3 linked regions of the Ciceribacter thiooxidans genome follow. The protein of the gene in region 3 interacts with the protein of the main gene of each other region in a pairwise test. Links are inferred from orthologs where the notes say so. Each region holds a gene or a part of one and is shown on either strand. Other genes may lie near its edges. The genes, in order: H4I97_RS15535, H4I97_RS07985 and H4I97_RS17700.

What was found.
Region 1: the proteins of H4I97_RS17700 (region 3) and H4I97_RS15535 interact in binary tests that used the Escherichia coli proteins (3 or more experiments, as listed by UniProt). The link is inferred for Ciceribacter thiooxidans from one-to-one orthologs.
Region 2: the proteins of H4I97_RS17700 (region 3) and H4I97_RS07985 interact in binary tests that used the Escherichia coli proteins (3 or more experiments, as listed by UniProt). The link is inferred for Ciceribacter thiooxidans from one-to-one orthologs.

The regions. Positions count from the first base shown.
Region 1 is NZ_CP059896.1:3,152,656-3,158,642, forward strand. What follows is about bases 2,581-5,987. They hold H4I97_RS15535 ([protein-PII] uridylyltransferase), read right to left. Parts: upstream 5,607-5,987; coding sequence 2,781-5,606; downstream 2,581-2,780. Other genes in these bases: murJ (murein biosynthesis integral membrane protein MurJ), read right to left, coding at 2,581-2,778; mutS (DNA mismatch repair protein MutS), read right to left, coding at 5,725-5,987. Outside these bases: trpS (tryptophan--tRNA ligase), read right to left, coding at 1-683; H4I97_RS15525 (VOC family protein), read right to left, coding at 764-1,171; more of murJ, read right to left, coding at 1,168-2,580.
Region 2 is NZ_CP059896.1:1,683,971-1,689,550, forward strand. The notes cover bases 1,310-4,309. They hold H4I97_RS07985 (two-component system sensor histidine kinase NtrB), read right to left. Parts: upstream 3,380-4,309; coding sequence 2,240-3,379; downstream 1,310-2,239. Other genes in these bases: ntrC (nitrogen regulation protein NR(I)), read right to left, coding at 1,310-2,240; dusB (tRNA dihydrouridine synthase DusB), read right to left, coding at 3,379-4,309. Also shown: H4I97_RS07975 (sensor histidine kinase NtrY-like), read right to left, coding at 1-624; more of ntrC, read right to left, coding at 789-1,309; more of dusB, read right to left, coding at 4,310-4,362; H4I97_RS07995 (bifunctional 2-C-methyl-D-erythritol 4-phosphate cytidylyltransferase/2-C-methyl-D-erythritol 2,4-cyclodiphosphate synthase), read left to right, coding at 4,555-5,580.
Region 3 is NZ_CP059896.1:3,577,846-3,583,240, reverse strand. What follows is about bases 1,074-3,888. They hold H4I97_RS17700 (P-II family nitrogen regulator), read left to right. Parts: upstream 1,074-2,213; coding sequence 2,214-2,564; downstream 2,565-3,888. Other genes in these bases: H4I97_RS17695 (ammonium transporter), read left to right, coding at 2,592-3,888; tesB (acyl-CoA thioesterase II), read left to right, coding at 1,114-2,016. In the rest of the region: H4I97_RS17710 (ubiquinone biosynthesis hydroxylase), read right to left, coding at 1-1,028; more of H4I97_RS17695, read left to right, coding at 3,889-3,953; H4I97_RS17690 (FtsK/SpoIIIE family DNA translocase), read left to right, coding at 4,208-5,395. UniProt on the Escherichia coli protein: Involved in the regulation of nitrogen metabolism. Regulates the activity of its targets by protein-protein interaction in response to the nitrogen status of the cell.

The sequences.
Region 1 (5,987 bases), 420 kb from region 3 along the record:
CGCGAGAGGTCGGAAGGATCCGACTTCGACATCTTCTTGGTGCCGTCCTTGAGGCTCATGACGCGCGGCGCCGGACCCTCGATCATCGGCTCCACCATCGGGAAATAGGCATGGACCGGCTCGTCGCCCACCAGGATGTCAGTCCCGAGGCCGGCCGCACGAATCTTCTGCATGAAGTCCATGTTGAACTTCATGGCGATGTCGCGGGTCAGCTCGAGATGCTGCTTCTGATCGTCGCCGACGGGAACATGGGTCGCGCGATAGACGAGGATGTCGGCGGCCATCAGGCTCGGATAGGCGAGCAGTCCGAGGGAAGCGTTTTCACGGTCCTTCCCTGCCTTGTCCTTGAACTGCGTCATCCTGTTCATCCAGCCGATGCGCGCGACGCAGTTGAATATCCAGGCGAGTTCGGCGTGCTGGGGAACCTGCGACTGGTTGAAGACGATGTGCTGCTTGGGATCGATGCCGGCGGCGATGAAGGCCGCGGTAATCGAGCGGATCTGGCCCGGCAGGTCGTCATGGACGAGCTGGGCGGTGATCGCATGCAGGTCAACGACGCAGTAGATGCAGTCATGGCTTTCCTGAAGCGCGACGAACTTGCGGATCGCGCCCAGGTAGTTGCCGAGATGAAGATTGCCGGTCGGCTGAACACCGGAGAAAACCAGCTGCTTGAATTCGCCCATAATCGTCCTCACAGGCTTGTGGAGGGCCCGGCCTCGCTATTGAAACTCGCTCGCGCTTATGCACGCGGCCCGAGAGACAATCAAGGGGCCGGCTCGATCAGGTCCCAGCGATTTCCGTAGAGGTCCGCGAAGACGGCAACTGTCCCATAGACCTCGCGTCGAGGCTCTTCGAGGAACTGGACGCCATTCGCAAGAAAGGTCGCGCGGTCGCGTGCGAAGTCGTCGGTTTCCAGGAAGAACCCGACCCGGCCGCCTGTCTGGTTTCCAATCGCCTGCGTCTGTGCTTCGCCGTCGGCCCGGGCGAGCAGCAGGGCGGCACCGGCCGCTCCTTTCGGCGCGACAACGAGCCAGCGCTTGTCCCCCTCCAAACTGCTGTCGGCAAGGCACTCGAAGCCGAGGACATCACAGTAGAAGGCTTTGGCGCGGTCGTAATCATCGACCACCAGTGCGACAGTAGCGAGGCGACGCCGGGGCGCTGAGCGGGTCATTGCTCGCCATCCGAAGATAGGCTTTCGGGCGATTCGGCGGAACTACGGGCGCCGCGCTGAAGATTGCGCCGTATCATGCCGAGATCGGCCCCGCCGATGGCGAAGGCGAGGCCGAAATAGACGACCATAGCAACTGCAATCAGCGCTCCGAGCGCCGCAACCTGAGTCAGAAGCGGCGTCTCGGGCTGTAGCCAGCCGCTCCAGCGATCGGAGAGATAAACGAGCACGCCGGCCATTGCCGCCGAGGCGACGATGAGCCGCGCCGCGCGTTTCGCGAGCGCCCATTCCCAGACGAGATCGCCGCGGCGAAGAAGCGTCGTAAACAGGAGGCACGTGTTGACCCAGCCGGCGGCGGCTTCGGCCGTGGCGATCCCCCGCTCGGCGATGAAGGGGAAGAGAGAGATGGCAAGCGCGGAATTGATGACGACCGAAACGCCGGTAAACCGCATGGGCGTCCGGGTATCCTCCCGCGCGTAGAAACCCGGCTGTAGTGCCTTGATCAGGACGAAACCCGGAAGCCCGAGGCCGTAGATCGCGAGAATCGAAGCGACGAGTGCTGTATTCTGTTCGGTGAAGGCACCACGCTCATAGAGCACCCGGATGATCTCGTCGGAGAGAACCCAGAGCGCGGCGGCCGCGGGAAGGGTGAGGAACAGCACGAATTCGATCGACCGGTTCTGGATATAGGTCGCCTCCTTCGCGTGGCCGGCCTTCAGTGCCCTGGCGAGCTCGGGAAGCAGGACGACGCCGACCGCCACGCCGACCACGCCGAGCGGAAGCTGGTAGATGCGGTCGGCATACTGGAGGGCGGCGATGGCGCCTTCCTTTCCAGAGGCGATCGCTTGGCCGATGATCTGGTTGATCTGGGTGATGCCGCCCGTCACCGCCGCCGGAATGGCGAGCACCAGAAGCCGCTTCACGTTGGGGGTAAATCGCGGAAACCTCAACCCGATGGAAATCCCGGCATGGCGCACGCCGCCGTAGACGACTGCCAACTGCAGGACACCAGCGGCGAGCACCGACCAGGAGAGATACCATGCGGTCAGAGCAGGCTCCGCGCCCGTATAGAGGGCATAGAACAGCGCGCCGATCATCACGACGTTGAGGAAGATCGGAGCAACCGCCGCCGCGAAGAAGTGATGGAGAGAATTCAACATGCCGCTCATCATCGCCGTCAGCGACATCGACATGAGATAGGGAAACATCACCGCCGCGAGCCTGACGGTGATCGACAGCTTCTCCGGATCGTCGGCAAACCCCGGCGCGATGATCCACGAGACGAGAAGCGGCATGGCCAGCTCCATCCCGATCGTGAGCAACATCAGGACGGTGAACAGGACACCGAAGACTTCCTCGGAGAAGCGCTTGGCGCCCTCGACGCCATGCGCCTCAATCTCCTTGGCGAAGAGCGGTACGAAGGCTGCGTTGAAGGCCCCTTCGGCGAAAAGCCTGCGGAAGAGGTTCGGAAAGCGGAAAGCGGCATAGAAGACGTCGGCCATCGGCCCGGTGCCGAGCGCCGCCGCCATCAGTGTCTCGCGTGCGAAGCCAAAGGTACGGCTGCCCAGCGTCGCGCCGCCGACGGTGGCAAACTTCTTGACGAGCCCCATACTCAGGCCCTGACCTTCTTCTGTGCGACCGTGCCTTTCTGCGGTTGCGGCGCGATGATGCCGGACGGCATGTTGTCGCGGAACTCGTCCGCTTGGCCGGCCATCACCGTCTTCAGACGCGCAACGATGCTCGCCTGCCGGTTCTCGTTGGTGACCTTCTGGCCGATGAGGTCGGTGACGTAAAAGGTATCGATCACCTTTTCCCCAAAGGTGGTGATACGCGCCGACTGGATATCGAGCGAGAGATCGGAGAGTACCGCCGTCACGTCGGCGAGCAGACCGATGCGATCGAGGCATTCGACCTCGATAACGGTGAATTTGTTCGACAGGGTATTCGAGATCGTCACATGCGGCTGAACGGGGAAGGTCTTGTTGCCCTTCTTGCCCTTGCTGCGGGTGGCTATGACCTCCGGCAGCCGTTTGCGTCCGGAGAGAACGTCCTCGATCATCTTGCCGATCGTCGCCGCCCGCCGCATTTCGTCCTCGTCGATCGGGAATTCACGGTTAACCAGGATGGTGTCCAGAGCGCGGCCGTCGGAAGTCGTATAGATCTGCGCATCGGCGATATTCGCCCCTGCCGCAGCACAGGCTCCCGCGATCACCGAGAGAAGGCGCGGATGGTCGGGAGCGAGCACCGTGATTTCCGTAATCGCATGGAAGGAATGGGTCCGGACCATGGTCGCGAGCCCCTTGCCTGCAATGTCCGCCTCCCGGATGAAATGGGCGTGTCGCACCTGATCCTCCAGCGGCACGGTGAGCAGATACGGCTCGTAGTGCAGCTTGGTGTACATCGCGCGGTCCTTGTCGCTCCAGTCGCCAAGCGCCTTGCTGAGCTGCTCGGCGGCGTACTTGGCGCGATCCTTGCGCGACACCTCCGAAAAGCCACCGGACAGCAGCAGTTCGGTTTCGTAGTAGAGGGTTCGCAGCAGTTGACCCTTCCAGCCATTCCAGACGCCGGGTCCGACGGCCCGAATGTCGCAGACCGTGAGGATCAGCAGCATTTTGAGACGGTCGAGTGATTGCACCTTCTCGGCGAAGTCGCTGATCGTCTTGCGATCATGCATATCCCGGGTCTGCGCAACCATCGACATGGTGAGGTGCTCATCGATGAGCCAGGCTACGAGCTCCGTCTGCTTAGGGCTGAGGCCGAGGCGCGGGCAAAGCTTGCGCGCGACCCGTGCACCGGCGACGGAATGATCCTCCTGTCGCCCCTTGGCGATGTCGTGGAGGAGGACAGCAACGTAGAGCGAGTCCCGATCCTCAACACCGGGCATCAGAGTTGCGGCGAGTGGATGGATGTCTTCAGCCTTCCCTTCGTCGATCTCCGACAGGACTTCGACGGACCGGATCAGGTGTTCATCGACGGTATAGTGATGATACATGTTGAACTGCATCATCGAGACGATCTTGCCGAACTCCGGAATGAAGCGTCCGAGCACACCCGACTCGTTCATCCGCCGCAGGATCTGCCCGGGCTGGCGGCGTGACGTCAACATCGAGAGGAACAGCCGGTTCGCCTCCTCGTTCTCGCGGAAATCGTTGTCGATCAGCGACAGCGAGCGTGTCACGATCTTCAGTGCATCGGGATGGAACTCGAGCCCGTTGATATCCGCCACGTGGAAGAAGCGCATGATCGAAATAGAGTCACGCTTGAAAACGTCCTTATCCGCCAGCGCGATCCGGCCCCTGTCCTCGATGAACTCTATAGTACCGGGTATCTTGCGGGGGCGATTGGCGAAACGACCGAGCATCGCCGTCAACACGGGCGCAGCCTTCGCCTGCTGCTCCTCGAGCGTCGCACAGAATATGCGGGTCAGGTCGCCGACATCCTTGGCGACCAGGAAATAGTGTTTCATGAATCGCTCGACGGCGGAAAGGCCCGGTCGCGGCTGGTAGCCGAGGCTGCGGGCGATTTCCGGCTGCAGGTCGAAGGAGAGACGCTCCTCCGGCTTTCCGGTCAGGAAATGCATGTGGCAGCGCACGGCCCAGAGGAAGTCATCGGCCTTCTGGAAAAGCCGCAGTTCTTGCTTCGAAAGAACGCCGAGCTTGACGAGTTCGCCGGCGTCCCGGACGTGATACTTGTACTTGGCGATCCAGAAGAGCGTCTGCAGGTCGCGCAGACCGCCTTTGCCTTCCTTGACGTTCGGTTCGACGAGGTAGCGGCTGTCACCTGATTTGCGGTGCCGCTCATCGCGTTCGGCGAGCTTGGCTGCGATGAATTCCGGAGCCGTGTCGCGGGTCACGTCGTGATCGAAGCGCTGGTGCAGATCCCGCGCCAGGTCTTCCCGCCCGCAGACGAAGCGTGTCTCAAGGATCGCTGTGCGGATCGTCATGTCCGTCTTCGACAGACGAATGCACTCCTCGATCGTGCGGGTCGCATGCCCGACCTTGAAGCCCATGTCCCAGAGCAGATAGAGCACGAATTCGACCGCCTTGTGCATGTCGGGCGTGAATTTCGCCGGCAGCACGAAAAGCAGGTCGATATCCGATCCCGGCGCAAGCGTACCACGTCCGTAACCGCCGACGGCCGAGACCGCAATCTTCGTCGCATCGCGATATATCTGAGTTGCTGCGCAGTCGAAGATGATAGTGATGATCCGGTCCTGCAGCCAGGAGAGCCGCTGTGCGCAGCGGATACCGCTGCCATCGGCAAAGAGCTGCGCCTTCACTCTTTCGCGCCCTTGAGCACTCGCGGCCCGCAGGATCGGCAGGAGTGCCGAGCGCATCTCCAGCAGTTTCCCGCTATTGGCGCGAACCACCTTCCCGCATTCTTCAGTGAGGGCGGCGACATCGAGGATTTCGCTGAGGTCGAGATCGGACGTGGTCATGTCAGTCGTCAGGCTTTCCCCGGCAGGTCCGCCGTAAGGCTTTCCGGCAATAGATGGTGAGCTGGGCGCAACAGCGCTATAGCGCTTTTCCGCCACCCTTCACAGGCAAATCTAACGTTCAAGACTTGCCAAGTTGTTTCTTGAGTTCGTAGAGCGCATCAAGCGCGGCACGCGGCGTCATATCGTCGAGGTCGAGCGTCCGCAGCGCGTCCTCTACCTTCGAAGGTCCTGATTTCTGGGCTGTTTCCCGCCGCACCGCCACCTGGAACAACGGCAAATCGTCGATGAGCTGACTCGCTGGATTCTTGCGGTCGGCATCCTCGAGGCGGGAGAGCACGTCGCGGGCCCGCGCCACGACAGACGCCGGCAGGCCGGCAAGCC
Region 2 (5,580 bases), 1.9 Mb from region 3 along the record:
CGCCGAACCGTCCTGACGCACGAGGAAGGCGCCCAGCATGCCGCGGCCCTTGGCCTGGCGGGTCATCAACTGCACGAAACCGGTGCGGTCGAGGAAGAAGAGCGCGCGGTTGCGGTCGAGATCGTTCGCCATCGAGATGGTCTGGCCCTGCAGGTAGCTCGCATTCTCGAGCATGTAGGCCTGCGCGACATCCATGGATGAACTGACGATCGATTGCGTCCGGATCGAGAACCAGCGGTCCAGACCGACGTTCAGCGTGATGCTGGCAAAGATCGCGACGAGGATGGCGGGCGTAATCGCCACCACCGAGAAGAGCGCCACGATGCGGACATGCAGCCGGGCCGCCGCACGGCCGCGCGTGCGTGCTCTTACCAGGCGGCTGACCTCGCGCCCGATCAGGAACATCAGGCCGACGACAAAGAGCGAGTTCAGCACAGCCGAGGCGATGAGGACATTCGACGTCGGCGCGATCGGGGTCAGCCCGAGCAGGACCGGAAGCGTGAAGACCGCGCAGGCAAGCGCGCCGCCGGCCAGAACGAGACCGGGCAGTGCGAAGGACGCGCGACGGTCGTTCGCCAGTGCGGCGTCACCCTCCGCCACGGGATCGGTCCTTCGGCTGTCCATCTCAAATCACATCCCGCCCCGCCGGGGCCAAATCAGCGCTGTGCGCATCACAAAGGAAACAGTCTCGTCCGAACGGACGAACGAAACGGTTCGAGTGGACTCGCGCCGTGTCGTGGCTTTTGAGCAACGTATTGTGGCGAAATTGCAACGGCTGTCGGCGGGTGTCAAGCCGACCGGGAGCTCCTGTAGACCGATACGCCGAGTTCGCGAATCTTCTTCCTGAGCGTATTGCGGTTGAGGCCCAGCAGGTCCGCAGCCTTGATCTGATTGCCGCGTGTCGCCGTCAGCGCCGCCAGAATGAGCGGGTACTCCATTTCCGTCAGCACGCGATCATAGAGGCCGGAGGGCGGCAAACCATCGCCAAAGCTGGCGAAATAGCTGCGCATGTTCTCTTCCACCGCCTGCGCAATGGTCATCGGTCCCGACGCGACGCTCGCCTTGGTGATCGGGCTGTCGGCGATGTCGGAGCGCAGTTCGGATTCGATGATCTCCCGGGTGATGACATCCTGTGGATAAAGCGCCATCAGGCGGCGGACGAGGTTCTCGAGCTCGCGGACATTGCCGGGCCACGCATAGGATTTCATGACTTCGAGCGCCTCCTGGTCAAAGCGCTTCGAATCAAGCCCCTGCCGCTCGCCCTCTTGGATGAAATGGCGGACGAGGTCCGGAATGTCCTCGGCACGGTCCCTCAGCGGCGGCAGACGCAGCGGAACGACGTTGAGGCGGTAATAGAGGTCCTCGCGGAAGAGGCCCTGGTTGATCGACTGCTTCAGGTCCTTGTTCGTCGCCGCCACGATCCGGACGTCGGTACGGATCGGCGTGCGGCCGCCGACTGTCGTGTACTCCCCCTGCTGGAGAACGCGCAGCAGGCGCGTCTGCGCATCCATCGGCATGTCGCCGATCTCGTCGAGGAACAGCGTACCGCCCTCGGCCTGCTCGAAGCGGCCGGTCGAGCGCGTCTGCGCGCCGGTGAAGGCACCCTTCTCGTGGCCGAACAGTTCCGACTCGATGAGGTCGCGCGGGATCGCCGCCATGTTGATCGCGACGAAGGGGCCGTTGCGGCGCTTGCCGTAATCGTGCAGCGCGCGGGCGACGAGTTCCTTGCCGGTGCCGGACTCGCCGGTGATCATCAGCGTGAGGTCGGTCTGCATGAGCCGTGCGAGGACGCGGTAAATTTCCTGCATGGCGGCCGAACGCCCGACCAGTGGCATCCCGTCCTGCATGTCGTCGTCGACACGGACCGGCTTTTTCTTCGGCTCCGCAAGTGCGCGGCCGATGATCGCGATCAGTTCGGTCAGGTCGAACGGCTTCGGCAGGTAGTCATAGGCGCCGCGCTCCGACGCCTTGATCGCCGTCATGAAGGTGTTCTGCGCGCTCATCACCAGAACCGGCAGATCTGGCCTCGCCTTCTTGATACGCGGCAAGAGGTCGAAGGCGTTCTCGTCCGGCATGACCACGTCGGTGACGACGAGATCGCCCTCGCCGGCCGAGACCCAGCGCCAGAGCGTCGCCGCATTGGAGGTAATCCGGACGTCGTATCCCGCCCGCGTCAGCGCCTGATTGAGCACCGTGCGGATGGCGGCATCATCGTCAGCAACAAGGATGGTGGCAGTCATCAGAGGCTTCCTGTGGAGTTCGCCGGAGTTGCGTCTTCGAGTGCGACACCCCGGGAGACGGGCATCAGCACGCGGAAAGTGGTGCGGTTGGACTGGCTGTCGCATTCGACGATGCCGCCGTGACCGCCGATGATCTTGGCGACCAGCGCGAGGCCGAGCCCCGATCCGTTGGTCTTGGTGGTGATGAAGGGATCGAAGAGATGCGGTAGCAGGTCGGCGGGAACCCCCGGACCGTTGTCGTGCACGCAGAATTCGAGCGGCAGCGAGATCTTTTCTCGCGAACCGGCGACCGAGAGGCGGATCCCCGGCCGATAGGCGGTCGTCAGCTGGATTTCTCCGTCGGCGCGGTCGCCGATCGCCTCGGCCGCGTTCTTGACGAGATTGAGGAACACCTGCACCAGCTGGTCGCGGTTGGCATAGACCGGCGGCAGCGACGGGTCGTAGTTCTCGGTGATCTTGATATCGCGGGCAAAGCCCGCTTTGGCGATCGCCTTCACGTGGTCGAGCACCGAATGGATGTTGATCGGCTGCCGGTCCACCGGTCTCTCGTCGGAGAAGACCTCCATGCGGTCGACCAGCGAGACGATCCGGTCCGTCTCGTCGCAGATGAGGCGTGTCAGCGCCCGGTCTTCGTCGGTCACCGAGCTTTCGAGAAGCTGTGCCGCGCCGCGGATGCCGGAGAGCGGGTTCTTGATCTCGTGCGCCAGCATCGAGGCGAGCCCTGTCACCGAGCGGGCGGCAGCGCGGTGGGTCAGCTGGCGGTCGATCTTGTCGGCCATCGAGCGTTCCTGGAATACAACGACCACGGAGCCCGGATCACTCACCACCGGAGCGACGTAGAGGTCGACCAGCTTGTCCTCGCCGAGGCGCGGTGAGCTCAGGTCGACGCGGTATTCGTTGACCGGCGCCCGCCGCTCCCGCACCTGGTCGATCAGGGCGAGCAGCGGGCTGCCGAAGGGAATCAGGCTCGCCACCTGATGGCGGGCGAGATGGCTGGCGCTCGCGCCGAAGAAGGATTCCGCCTCCCAGTTGGCGAAGGTGACGAAACCTTCGGCATCGACGAGGATCACCGGATTTTGGATGGCGTTCAAAACAGTCAGGGCCAGGCCGTTGTCCCGTGTTTCCTGCGGTTGCGACATCAGGCGGCCTCCTGCCGGTCGTTTCTCTCGCTCGCCGCCTCTTCGAGTGCGCAAGACAGAGCCGCGACGACGAAGCGGGGATCGCGGGCCGTCATGATCTCCGCCTTGCGGGCGGGCGCGAGATCCGGCGCGAAGCGTTCGAGATACCAGCCCAGGTGTTTGCGGGCATGGCGCAGGCCGACATCGGTCCCGTAATGCGCCAGCATCATCTCGTAGTGCTCGACGGCGATCGTGGCGATCTCGGCGGCTTCAGGTGCACGGGCGCCGGCGAGAACGCCGGCCAGCCACGGCCGCCCCTGACAGGCACGACCTATCATGACAGCATCGGCGCCGGAACGCCGCAGGATTTCCTCTGCGTCCTCGCGGGTCGAAACGTCGCCGTTGGCGATCAGCGGGATCTTGACCGCGTCGCGCACCGCGGCGATCGCATCCCAGTCTGCGCGGCCCTCGTAGAACTGCATGCGGGTGCGGCCGTGGATGGCGACGAGCTGAATGCCCGCCCGTTCGGCGCGCGCGGCGATCTCCGGCGCGTTGATCGAATTCTCGTCCCAGCCGAGCCGCATCTTCAGCGTCACCGGGACGCTCACCGCCTCAACGGTCGCCTCGATCAGCGAAAGCGCATGGTCGGGGTCGCGCATCAGCGCCGAACCGGAATAACCGCCGATCACCTTCTTGGCCGGGCACCCCATGTTGATGTCGATTACGTCGGCGCCGTTCGCCTCGGCGATGCGCGCGGCTTCTGCCATCCAGTGCGCCTCGCGCCCGGCAAGCTGGACAACGTGCGGCCGCGCCTCGCCGTCGCGCAGCCGCATCCAGGATTCGGCTGCATTCAGCACCAGTTCCCGGCTCGCTACCATCTCAGTGACGACGAGCCCCGCCCCGAAGCGCCAGGCGAGCTGGCGGAACGGCAGATCGCTCACCCCGGACATCGGCGCCAGCGCGACGCGATTGCGGACGGTCACCGGCCCGATCTGAAACGGCATGTGAAGTGCTCTGGATTGCAAATGATTATCTTTCAGGCACGGAACGGGTTTGCACTATTTTTAGCCAGCCTTGATCGGCTTGCCAAGCGAAAACCGCCGGACGGAACAAAAATTCGGCGCGCTCTGGAAATATTGGCGTCGACGCTCTACTGCTCCCTTACGTGTTAATTGTGTCAGGAACAATCTCCGCGAATGGCAAATCTCGGGGCCTTTTCAATCGCTGTCATCGTGGTCGCCGCCGGGCGCGGCGAACGGGCCGGCGCTTCCGCGGAAGGGCCGAAGCAGTATCGCCGCATCGGCGGAAAGCCGGTGATCGCCCATACACTTCAACGCTTTGTCGACTGGCCGGCAACGGGTCCGATCGTCGCAGTCATCCATCCTGACGACGAGATGCTGTTTCGCGAGGCGTGCCGGCACCTGAACGGCGGGCGGGACATCGTCGTCACCTTCGGCGGACGCACGCGCCAGCAGTCGGTGGAGGCCGGGTTGAAGGCGCTTGTCGGCCGCGACGTCACCCATGTGATGATCCAGGATGCCGTGAGACCCTTTGTCGATACGGCGATGCTGGAGCGCATCCGCGCAGCCTTCGCCGATGGTGCCGCGGCCGTTCTGCCGGCTATTCCGGTCACCGACACGCTGAAGCGCGGCTCGGCCGAAGGACTTGTGGTCGAAACCGTTCCGCGCGCCGGGCTCTACGCCGCGCAGACGCCCCAGAGCTTCAGCTATCCGGCAATCATGGCCGCACACGCGCGCGCCGCCTCCGAAGGGCGGGATGATTTTACCGACGATGCCGCCATCGCCGAATGGGCCGGCATCCCCGTCCGGCTGGTCGAAGGATCGCCGGACAATGTCAAACTCACCGTCCAGCGGGATATCGCCATGGCCGACGCCAGACTCTCGTCTTCCGCCCTTCCCGACGTGCGCACCGGCAACGGTTATGACGTGCACCAGCTCGAGGCCGGGGTCGGCGTCACGCTCTGCGGCGTCTTCATTCCGCACGACCAGAAGCTCAAGGGGCATTCCGACGCCGACGTCGCCCTGCACGCGCTGACCGATGCGCTGCTCGCGACCTGCGGCGCCGGCGACATCGGCGACCATTTCCCGCCCTCGGACCCGCAATGGAAGGGCGCGCCGTCCCGCATCTTCCTTGCGCACGCGGCGAAGATCGTCCGCGACAATGGCGGCACGATCATGAATGCGGATATCTCGCTGATTGCC
Region 3 (5,395 bases):
CGGAAGGTGTCGAAGCGGCGCCACTCCTGGTATCGCTCCAGGACGTTGAGATCACCGATGTCCAGGCCGATTCGGTCCGCCTCGACCACCGTCTGTGCAAGTGCTGCCACGTCCTTGAAGCCGAGATTCAACCCTTGGCCCGAGATCGGATGAATGCCGTGGGCCGCGTCACCTGCAAGCGCAAGTCGCTGCGCGACGAAGGAACGCGCTAGCGTCAGCCCAAGCGGGAACGCTCGCCGGTCACCAACGGCGCGTATCGGACCGAGCTTGTAACCAAAACGGCGCTCCAGTTCTTCCTCGAAAATCAGATCGTCAGCCGAAACAAGCCGATTGGCTTCGTCAGTACGCTCGGTCCATACGAGGGACGAGCGGTTGCCCTTGAGCGGCAAGATGGCAAAGGGTCCGGCGGGAAGGAAATGCTCTTCCGCGCAGCCTTCATGTGGCCGCTCATGCTCGACGGTCGTAACGATGCCCGACTGGCCGTAGTCCCATGTAACCGTCTTGATCCCGGCCATCTCCCGCAGCTTGGAACGCACGCCGTCGCAAGCAACGACGAGCCTTGCGGAAAGCACCGTTCCGTCTGAAAGCGTCAGAGACGCGGCGGCAGGGCCGTTTTCAAGTCCAGTCGCGCGCAATCCATGTCGGATGGTGACGCCGGCTTTCGCGCAGGCGTCCCTTAGCGCGCCCACCATGGCGACATTCGGGATCATATATGCGAATGGTCGCCCATCCTCGACGACGCCGTCAAAAGTGAGGAAGACCGGCCGGACCGGGTCGGAAGTCTTCGAATCGGTGACGATCATCTTGGTGATCGGCTGGGCTTCAGGCGAAATTTGGTCCCATATTCCGAAAACTTCCAGCATGTGTATGGCCGCCGCGATGATCGCCGAAGCACGAGGATCCTTCCTCCAGGCATCTTCGGGGGCGGCCTCGACCACCTCCACGGACAGATGGGGCGCGGCCTGTTTGACCGCCAGCGCCACCGAAAGCCCGACATATCCGCCGCCGACGACCAACATATCCAACATCGCGCACTCCATTAGCACTTGTGTGTGATAAGGCTCCTATATAGATCAGCCTTGAACTTCTTCCCACATGCGAGGTCTTCATAGCATGCTGCAGCAGAACGAAGAACCCAGCGCGATGGACGGTCTTATCAAAACCCTCGACATCGAGAAGCTGGAGGAGAACCTCTTTCGCGGAAGCAGTCCGCAGAACGGCTGGCAACGCGTCTTCGGAGGTCAGGTGATCGCGCAGGCGTTGATGGCGGCGCAGCGTTGCGTCGAAGACGACCGCCTCGTTCACTCGCTTCATGCTTATTTCATGCGTCCGGGGGATCCGTCCGTGCCGATCATTTACCAGGTCGAGCGCATTCGCGACGGTGCGAGTTTCACAACCCGCCGTGTTGTCGCAGTTCAGCACGGCAAGGCGATCTTTTCGATGTCGGCCTCGTTCCAGGTGGCAGAACTCGGGTTCGACCACCAGGTGGCGATGCCACAAGTTCCGCCACCGGAGCAGCTGATCGGTGAAAAGGAGTTCAAGGAGATCTTTCTTGCCGATGCGCCGGAGAATGTACGGCGGTACTGGGGACGCAACCGTCCAATCGAGATCAGACCAGTTTCGCTGGTCCACTACGTGTCGAAGGAAAAGCTGGAACCGACCGCTCACATATGGGTCCGGGCCGTCGGGGAGGTTCCCAACGATCACCGCTATCAGGCAGCCATCCTTGCCTATCTCTCCGACATGACGCTGCTAGATACCTCACTCTATGCGCACGGCACGTCGATTTTCGACTCCAATCTTCAGGTCGCAAGCCTCGACCACGCGATGTGGTTTCACCGCCCCTGCGACCTCCGAGACTGGATGCTTTACACCCAGGACAGCCCCAGTGCATCGGGCGCTCGAGGCATGACCCGCGGGAGCCTTTATTCGCGGTCTGGTCAACTCATCGCTTCGGTGGCGCAAGAGGGTCTGATCCGCAATCGTGCAAACGATGAAATAGTGGGCAAAAAATAGAATATGCCCAAATTTTAGTCGAATCCACGCCCACGCCGCACCATCTCACCGAGATGGTGCGCTATAGATTTTATATTTCAATAGCTTATGTGACGTCCAGAATCTGGCACGCCCTTTGAATGTCTTCTTCCAGTCGCTGATTAATTCATGTCGCCAGCGGCAAGGAGAGTCGGCTCCGAGCCGAGGACAAACAAAGGATGGGACGCCAGATGAAAATTGTAATGGCCATAATCAAGCCGTTCAAACTGGATGAGGTGCGCGAAGCCCTCACAGCCGTCGGCATACAAGGCCTCACCGTAACCGAGGTCAAGGGTTACGGCCGCCAGAAGGGCCACACCGAAATCTATCGCGGCACCGAGTATGCCGTCAGCTTTCTGCCGAAGCTCAAGATCGAAATCGCCGTGGCGTCGGAGCTCGCGGACAAGGCGGTCGAGGCGATCGCCTCCGCTGCCAAGACGGGCCAGATCGGCGACGGCAAGATCTTCGTCTACTCGATCGACCAGGCCGTGCGTATTCGCACCGGCGAAACCAATTCCGAAGCCTTGTGAAGAACGGCCGCTAGGGGAGTCTTTCTGATGTCATTTAATAAGTTTTCTTCCGCCTGCGCCCGGATCGGCCTTGGCGCTGCTGCGCTTCTCGCTCCAGTCGTGGCCTTCGCTCAGGAGGCCGCGCCCGCTGTTGCCGAAGCAGCTGCCGCAGCGCCGGTTCCAAACAAGGGCGACACGGCATTCATGTTTTTGAGCACGCTGCTCGTGCTTTTCATGATCATCCCGGGTCTGGCACTGTTTTATGGTGGCCTTGTTCGGACAAAGAACATGCTGTCCGTACTCATGCAGACAACCGTGATCGCCTGCACCGTGATGATCATCTGGGTCGTCTACGGCTATTCCTTCGCCTTTGGCGGGTCGACCAACCCGTTCTTCGGTGGTACTGCCAAGATGTTCCTGGCTGGCATTACGCCGGACAGCACCGCAGCCACTTTCTCTGATGCCGTCATTCCGGAATACATTTTCATGCTGTTCCAGATGACCTTTGCGGCCATTACGCCTGCACTCATCATCGGCGCATATGCCGAGCGCATCAAATTTGGCGCATCGGTTCTTTTCTGCGCGCTTTGGGTAACCTTCGTCTATTTCCCGGTTGCCCACATGGTCTGGGATGCCAACGGCTTCCTTTTCGGCCTTGGTGCACTTGACTTTGCTGGCGGCACGGTCGTGCACATCAACGCCGGTGTTGCCGGTCTCATCGGTGCAATCATGGTTGGCAAGCGTATCGGCTTCGGCAAGGACATGATGGCTCCGCATTCTCTGACACTATCCATGGTTGGCGCTGCCATGCTGTGGTTCGGCTGGTTCGGCTTCAATGCCGGCTCCAACCTGGAAGCAACCGGTGGTGCAATGCTCGCAACCGTCAACACATTCGTGGCAACGGCTGCAGCAACCCTTTCCTGGTCGCTGGTCGAAAAGATCGTTCGCGGCAAGGCCTCCATGCTCGGCGCAATCTCCGGCATGGTTGCCGGTCTGGTTGCCGTCACACCTGCTGCCGGTATTGCTGGTCCGATGGGCGCCATCGTTCTCGGTGCGCTGGTATCTCCGCTCTGCTTCTTCTTCGTCTCCGTGGTGAAGAACAAGTTCGGCTATGACGATACGGCTGACGTCTTCGGTGTTCACGGCGTTGGTGGCATGTTCGGTGCCGTTGGCACCGGCGTCCTCGCCTCTGCAAGCCTCGGCGGCATTGGCTATGGTGAAGGTGTGACGATGGGCCATCAGGTTTACGTTCAGATCGTGGCAGTGCTGACCACCATCGCATGGACGGGTATCGGCTCGGTTATCCTTTACAAGGTAACTGACCTGATCATCGGCCTGCGCGTGACTCCGGAAGCCGAGCGCGAAGGTCTCGACCTTTCCTCCCACGGCGAAGCTGCCTACCACAGCTGAGACCGGACTCGCGTCGGCTTGTCCGGCGCGAGCTCTGCTTACAACGCGGTCGTCATACGACACTTCCCGAGCCCAGGCCTTCCCGCCTGGGCTTTTTCTCTTTGCGAACATACCGCCAACGGTCGCGGATGCCGCTGGATGGTTAATGAGCCATTAACCGTCCCTCCGTTACTATGCGGCGAAGGGCGAGAGCGCCGAAAAGCCACAGAACGCCGTCATACGCGCGAATGAATCTCGAAACGGGCAGGCACGACATGAACAGAGGTAACTCGGTTATGATGGGAGAGCACGGCGACCGTCCCGCCTTGACGGCATTCCTCCTTCGCCAACTTCTCACATTGGCCGGCTCCGCGCTTTTTGTACTCCTGATGCTCGCGGTCGCGGCACTGGCAACATGGAACGTCTCGGATCCGAGTTTCTCCTACGCGACAGCCAACGAACCGACGAACGTGCTCGGCCGCAGTGGCGCTGCTTTCGCGGACCTCATGCTGCAATTTCTCGGCCTTGCGAGCGTCATTGCGTTGCTTCCGGTCCTCGCCTGGTCGCTGGCGCTTATTACCAGCCGTCCGATCCATCGCTTTCCTGCGCGCCTTGGCGCCTGGGCAGTCGGGTCGCTTCTCTCCTCAGCCGTCATCGGATGCTTTCCGCCACCCCTGACCTGGCCAATTCCAAATGGAATTGGCGGTGTTCTGGGCGACGCGATCCTTCGCTTCCCGGGGCTGTTTATAGGCAGCTATCCTACGGGGACGGCCTCCATGATCGTCGGCGCCGTCCTGGCCGGCCCTGCGGTTTGGTCACTGCTCTTTGCCGCCGGTCTGGTCGGCAAGGCGGACGAAGACGAACCAAACACCGCACCGGTCAAACAGCTGAAAGCGACGCGGATCGAACCTGCATTCGAAGATGAGGCAGACGAGGACGATGGCGGCTGGCTGGCACTCGGAGCGATTGCCCACAGCTGGTACACGGCCAGCGCCCGGATCCGACGCCTTCTGGGGCTAAAGCCGCGCGAACACAACCGGAACCGGTTCGACCAACCCTACGACTTCAACGAAGATGAATTCGGCCCGCTGAACGAACCGGCTCGGGCCAAGAGCGGGGCCGCAACTCGGCGGGAACCACCGATGGAGACGGTGCCGCAAGCCGGACCCGGGCGGCAACGGACCATCCTCGCACCACCTCCGATGATGGGTGATCACACGGACGAGGACTTCAACGACGACGATCCGCCATTCGATCTGGACGACGTCCGTCCTGCGGGCATTCTTCCGGACAATGACGATGACTGGAGCGAGGCTCCGTCGAGCAACACGAGGCCGCCCACAGGCGGTCGCGTTTCCCCTCGCGTTGCTGCACCTCCCGCGCGGCCAAAGCCCGGCGCGCGGGTCGAGAAGGAGGCACAGACCTCTTTCATCCGTCCTGAAGGCTTCCAGCTTCCTTCCGTG